2 regions of the Paenibacillus sp. PastF-3 genome follow, and region 2 is predicted to be linked to the other one. Evidence: a T-box and tRNA genes for the amino acid it is inferred to sense, from the RefSeq annotation. Region 2 holds a T-box; the other holds one or more tRNA genes.
What was found. A T-box is a leader RNA that pairs with one kind of tRNA and senses whether it is charged. The one in region 2 lies ahead of pheS (phenylalanine--tRNA ligase subunit alpha), so its partner is inferred to be a tRNA-Phe.
Positions count from the first base shown of each region.

Region 1 (3,263 bases), on a different contig from region 2:
AAAGAGTAACGGAGGCGTTCCAAGGTTCCCTCAGAATGGTTGGAAATCATTCGAAGAGTGCAAAGGCATAAGGGAGCTTGACTGCGAGACCTACAAGTCGAGCAGGGACGAAAGTCGGACTTAGTGATCCGGTGGTACCGCATGGAAGGGCCATCGCTCAACGGATAAAAGCTACCCTGGGGATAACAGGCTTATCTCCCCCAAGAGTCCACATCGACGGGGAGGTTTGGCACCTCGATGTCGGCTCATCGCATCCTGGGGCTGAAGTAGGTCCCAAGGGTTGGGCTGTTCGCCCATTAAAGCGGTACGCGAGCTGGGTTCAGAACGTCGTGAGACAGTTCGGTCCCTATCTGTCGTGGGCGCAGGAAATTTGAGAGGAGCTGTCCTTAGTACGAGAGGACCGGGATGGACGTACCGCTGGTGCACCAGTTGTTTCGCCAGAAGCATGGCTGGGTAGCTACGTACGGACGGGATAAGCGCTGAAAGCATCTAAGCGTGAAGCCCCCCTCAAGATGAGATTTCCCAATTAGTAAGACCCCTTGAAGACGACGAGGTAGATAGGTTGGAGGTGGAAGTGCAGTAATGCATGGAGCTGACCAATACTAATCGGTCGAGGGCTTATCCTATACTTAAAACGCAAATTCAATTCGGATTCAGTTTTCAGGGAGTCAAATTCCTGTTTGGATTGCTGTGGTACTGATATCGTTTGGAGAGATACCCAAGTGGCTATAAGGGGACCCTCTGCTAAGGGGTTAGACTGCGTAAGCGGTGCGTGGGTTCGAATCCCACTCTCTCCGCCATTTTCAATCCATAGCATTTCTAAATTATTGTGGCGGTGTAGCTCAGCTGGCTAGAGCGTACGGTTCATACCCGTGAGGTCGGGGGTTCGATCCCCTTCGCCGCTACCATAATACCTGGAGGCTTAGCTCAGCTGGGAGAGCATCTGCCTTACAAGCAGAGGGTCGGGGGTTCGATCCCCTCAGCCTCCACCATTTTTATCTCTTTAGGATCTATTTCACACCGTGCCGGTGTAGCTCAACTGGTAGAGCAACTGACTTGTAATCAGTAGGTTGGGGGTTCAAGTCCTCTCGCCGGCACCATTATTATCAATGCGGAACCGTGGTGTAGTTGGCCTAACATGCCTGCCTGTCACGCAGGAGATCGCGAGTTCGAATCTCGTCGGTTCCGCCATTTTTTTCCACAAAACTAGGGTGGGAAGTTTAATGCTACCACTTTATTTTTATGTCAATTTAATATGGCTCGATAGCTCAGTCGGTAGAGCAGAGGACTGAAAATCCTCGTGTCGGCGGTTCGAATCCGTCTCGAGCCACTTTTCCCTGGGGGATTAGCGAAGTGGCCAAACGCATCAGACTGTAAATCTGCTCACGTACGTGTTCGGTGGTTCGAATCCATCATCCCCCACCATTTATGAGCCATTAGCTCAGTTGGTAGAGCACCTGACTTTTAATCAGGGTGTCGAAGGTTCGAGTCCTTCATGGCTCATCCCAAACAGAAAGTCATCACCTTAGGGTGGTGGCTTTTTTTGTGTTTTATGGTTGTATTATAGCAGCGCGCTACTGAAGCGATTAACATAATATAAGAGAATATGCTAAAATAGGCGAAAAGAGCAAAAGTGGTGGAGCATGGTGACTATGGATAGTGAGACATTGCGGAAAAAATTAGAGCAGCTCACCGGAAAGAGAACCGGAATCAAGCAGTTAGGGAGGCAACATTCAGCTTCTCTTTTTAGCATGGGATTAGAAGGACAGGATCAGCTGGTAATCCATGAGGGTCATCTCTGGGCACCTTTGTATGAGAGTGACGGACGTATAACCGCTGTTTGGGTAGAAATGGAGGGGCTTACCTCTCTGGAAGTACAACTGGTCAACTATGCAGTTCGAAATTTTGCTATTGCACTTAAAGCTACAGGGCTTAGAGAAGAAGGTGAAGTGGAGGCGCGGCAGCTTGGCGCTTGGTTGAACACGGAGCTAGAGCAAGAGAAGAATGACACTGAAATTCCCGATGAGATCACCCTAAAGGGACGTCTGTTCGGAGATATGATTCCATTCCTCCTTAGTAGTGAGATTGCGCATAGTCCACAGATCTCTTACCGTTCACTGATGAAATTACTGCGCAGCTATTTTGAGAACGAAATTCTGCTCATTCCCCTTCAAGAGAAGGAATGGTTAATATTAGCTCGTAAAGAATTACTTACGGGCGGGGATGATAAGGATGATGAAGAAGAGAGTGTAGATGATCTTCTAGCACAGACTAGTATGGGGTTACATGAGCTGATAGCTAGTGAATGGGTAGGGGTATTCCATTTGGCAGTAGCTCGAGCTATGGTCCCTGTTAAGGGATTGACTGGATCTGTAGCTCTGCTCAGGGAGACCATTGTACTCGGTCGTATTTTTCAAGTAGGAGAGTATATTCATTTACCTTGGGAGCTGCATTTGGAACGTCTGGTTAACAGCATTCCTGATGTACGCCGCAAACAGTTGCTTGGACAAATTGGTGACTATTCCTCTGTACTATCAGATAAAGAAATGCTGCTGACTTTGGAGACTTTTTTTGAGATGGACTGTAATGTAAGTGAAACCGCCAAGAAGTTGTATATCCATCGGAATACGCTGCTCTACCGTCTGGATAAGATAAAACAAGAGACCGGAGCAGATGTACGAAGCTTTGGGGACGCTGCTATTGTGAAGCTTACTATGCTTTTGTATAAAGTGACGAAAAGGAAATAGGTTTTTTGTGAACCTTACAAATAGCCATAGTGTCCCGACTGGGGTAATATAAATGTACAAGGAAGCAGAATTTTTATATTAACTAATTAATAATTAACTCGAGGGGGAAATACAATGGCAGGCGTACGTTTAGAGCATATTTTCAAAAAATACCCGGGTTCAGATAAAGCAACAGTAATCGATATCAATCTTGATATTAAAGATAAGGAATTTCTAGTATTGGTTGGACCTTCCGGTTGCGGTAAATCCACAACTTTGCGTATGATCGCTGGTTTGGAAGAAATCTCCGAAGGTAAAATGTACATTGGCGATCGTGTAGTTAATGACGTTGCACCTAAAGACCGCGATATCGCGATGGTATTCCAATCCTACGCCCTGTATCCGCATATGAGCGTATACCAAAACATGGCTTTCGGTTTGAAACTTCGTAAAGTGAAGAAGGATGAAATCGACAAGAAAGTTCGCGAAGCTGCTAAAATTCTTGATATCGAGCATTTGTTAGATCGTAAACCAAAA
Region 1 is NZ_JARXWM010000005.1:394-3,656, forward strand. Features, by position in the region: partial or broken rRNA gene M2444_RS11745 (23S ribosomal RNA) at 1-626, shown strand, start outside; tRNA gene M2444_RS11750 (tRNA-Ser) at 709-800, shown strand; tRNA gene M2444_RS11755 (tRNA-Met) at 832-908, shown strand; tRNA gene M2444_RS11760 (tRNA-Val) at 917-992, shown strand; tRNA gene M2444_RS11765 (tRNA-Thr) at 1,025-1,100, shown strand; tRNA gene M2444_RS11770 (tRNA-Asp) at 1,114-1,191, shown strand; tRNA gene M2444_RS11775 (tRNA-Phe) at 1,258-1,330, shown strand; tRNA gene M2444_RS11780 (tRNA-Tyr) at 1,340-1,425, shown strand; tRNA gene M2444_RS11785 (tRNA-Lys) at 1,431-1,503, shown strand; gene M2444_RS11790 (PucR family transcriptional regulator) at 1,653-2,747, shown strand; gene M2444_RS11795 (ABC transporter ATP-binding protein) at 2,862-3,263, shown strand, end outside.
Region 1: it encodes a tRNA-Phe, which carries the amino acid that the T-box ahead of pheS (phenylalanine--tRNA ligase subunit alpha) is inferred to sense. The anticodon was not compared.

Region 2 (3,263 bases):
ATCGGGCAGTTTAATCTCGCGTCCAAGAATTGCGCTCACTTCATAAGCAGCACCAATCATGCTTAGGCAGTCTGAACGGTTCGGAGTCAGATCGAATTCCAGAATTTCATCATCTAGACCCAGCAACTTTGAAATATCTTGACCGATCTCTGTACCTTCAGGAAGTACAAGAATTCCTTCTTGTTGCTCTTTAGGAAGCAATTTATCATTGAGTCCCAATTCTTTAGCCGAGCAGATCATCCCTTGTGATAATACCCCGCGCAGCTTCGCTTTTTTGATATCCAGACCTGGAAGCTTAGCGCCAACAAGAGCTACAGGAACGGTTTGTCCCGCAGCCACATTTTTTGCGCCACAGACGATTTGCAGATCTTCACCTTGACCTGCATCCACGATACATACGTTCAGTTTATCCGCATCAGGATGTTTTTCTTTCGATTTCACATAGCCGGTTACGATACCGGAAATCCCTTTATTGCGGCGCTCTACTCCGTCAATTTCAATACCGGCAGCGGTAATCTTCTCCGCTAGCTTTTCGGCGGTTACTCCTTCAATCGATGTATAATCAGCCAACCATCCGGTTGATACTTTCATGTCCGCTCACTTCCTTTATGTTTCAGATGTATTTATCTACTTGCCGTTCGATCTGCTTCCTGTGGGATGCTTGATTAAGAGCTCTCAATTTCAACTACAAAACACTATTAAGAGCGGTCCCTGCAAGGAATCTTTGGACTTCCGGCCGCTGTTGTCCCCAGATTTCTTGATCTAAACCGCTCTTCGCGGTGGAAATCCGGGGACAAAGGCGGTCGCTATCGCTCCTACAGTTCCAAAATTCCTTTCCGATCCTAGCTTAATAGGGTTTTTACAACATGAAATCAAATGCTCCAAAATCCATCCTCCTAACCCGCAAGCCAGCTCGCCCACCAAAAATCTAAACGCCCTTGAATTGCTTTACAAAACTCATATCGTTGTTATAGAAATGACGGATGTCATCGATGCCGTATTTAAGCATAGCAATCCGCTCAACACCCATACCAAATGCGAAGCCGCTATACTTAGCAGGATCATAGCCACCCATTTTCAGAACGTTTGGATGCACCATGCCGGCACCAAGGATTTCTAACCATCCGCTTTGCTTGCACAGTCTGCAGCCATCGCCGCCACATTTGAAGCAGCTTACGTCCACTTCAACGCTTGGCTCGGTGAATGGGAAGAAGCTCGGACGAAGACGAATGTCTGTATTCGGGCCGAACATCTCTTGTACGAATTGCTGCAAGGTGCCTTTCAGATCACTCATCCGAATGTTACTTCCGATAACCAAACCTTCAATTTGATGGAACTGGAAGGAATGCGTTGCATCGTCATCATCGCGGCGGAATACTTTACCCGGGCAAATGATTTTAACTGGAACTTCACCGTTCATAGCCTGCATAGTACGAATCTGTACCGGAGACGTTTGAGTACGCATAAGCAGGTCATCCGTTAAATAAAAGGAGTCCTGCATATCGCGTGCCGGGTGATTTTTAGGCAGATTTAGGGCTTCAAAGTTATAATAATCGGTCTCCACTTCCGGACCTTCAGCCACACGGTAGCCCATACCAATGAAAATATCCTCAATTTCCTGAACCACTCTGCTAAGCGGGTGAATGCCCCCTTGCTGCATGCGGCGACCCGGCAATGTTACGTCTACTTTTTCAGCCTGCAGACGTTGCTGAGTCTCTTGCTGTTGAAAAGCTTCTTGCTTCGCTCCAATAATCTCCTCAATCGCACTACGCACCTGATTCGCTACTTGCCCGATAACCGGACGCTCCTCAGCACTAAGTCCTCCCATACCACGCAGAACTTCTGTAAGCTCGCCTTTTTTACCGAGGTATTTCACTCTTAGGTCATTCAAAACCTGTGGATCCATAACCTCCTGCAACTTAGCCAGCGCCTCAACCTTCAATGCTTCCAACTTCTCTTTCATGGCCGTGTACAGCCCCCTTCAATCATTGTCTAGTTCAACAAAAAAAGGCCTTTCCTCCCGGTAAGGGACGAAAAGACCGTGGTACCACCCTTGTTAGACAAGCTGATCTGTTCCCCATAAGAGCTTCATTCCCTCTTTTGGCTGGACAGATACCTATCTCACTTTATACAGAAATAACGGTCTGTGACCGGTTTCCCCTACGCTTCCTTACAAGGCAATCTTAAGGAATTCAAGGAACTGCTCCGGAGTGAACTTCGACAGCTCTGTTTCCTAGAAACGCTCTCAATCACCGGCGTCTCCTCCCTGTAAGTCAGGCACTGTGTACTCTTCTCCATCACTGCATTTTACAATTCAATCTAATTGTCAGGTATCTCTTTTATGCAAGAGATATGTCTGTTTATTATATGCAAAATCTGTCGTTTTGACAAGTTCAAGCATAATTAGGGCAATTTTTATCTGGCTTTAAGCTGGCTTTAAGGTTCAGAGCCGTTCCGGGGACTTTTTTTCAGCTAACGTTCAGCGGAGCTTGATAATTTCCATTATTAAGAAGGCATGGTTGTACTCCATCATAAACCACCTTCATAGTACAAGGACTTTCATACCGGGAGGGAATTACATGCATGCACGAAGAACAAAAGTCGCTGGGATCATACTTAGCGCAGCCGTTCTGAGTCAAGCTTCAGCGTATGGAGCATACGCTGCATCAACGACTAGTACATCCACCAAAACGGCAACCACCACCGTATCCACTCTGGATAAACTCGGCTCGATAGCTTTAAAGAGTAACGTAAGCGTGAAGCTGAGCGATGTAGGCTTTTTAACTCAGGATGGCGGCAATATTCTTACATACACCCTCAGCTATTACAATGGGAGCGGAAGCAGCATCAATCTGGTGGACTATTTCTCTAAGGTAACTACTGCCGGAGGAACGGTTATCCAAGGGAGCCCAGTAACCAGCAGTGCAACTATCAAGTCCATAGCCTCCAAAAGCAGTCAATCCGTAACCTATTATGTAAACATCGGTAAATCCACCTCTTTAAAAGGCGTTAAGATTTCAGTCTTTGGTTGGGATTTCAGCAGTACCGATTATCAAAAGAAGCTGGGTACTTTCACCCTACCTGCAACTTTTTCACAAGCGGTCGCTAGAGGGCAAAGCAAAAAAATAACCTTGAATAATCAACCCGTAACAACCCAAACAGAAAGTCTGCAAATTTACAAATATAACGGTAAGGTATACGCCAAAGTAGGTGTGAGCTTAACCAATCAAGGAACCAAAGTGCTAAGTGATCCTGGACTTAAG
Region 2 is NZ_JARXWM010000007.1:85,641-88,903, forward strand. Features, by position in the region: gene pheT (phenylalanine--tRNA ligase subunit beta) at 1-591, opposite strand, end outside; gene pheS (phenylalanine--tRNA ligase subunit alpha) at 929-1,963, opposite strand; T-box leader at 2,024-2,310, opposite strand; gene M2444_RS15610 (hypothetical protein) at 2,580-3,263, shown strand, end outside.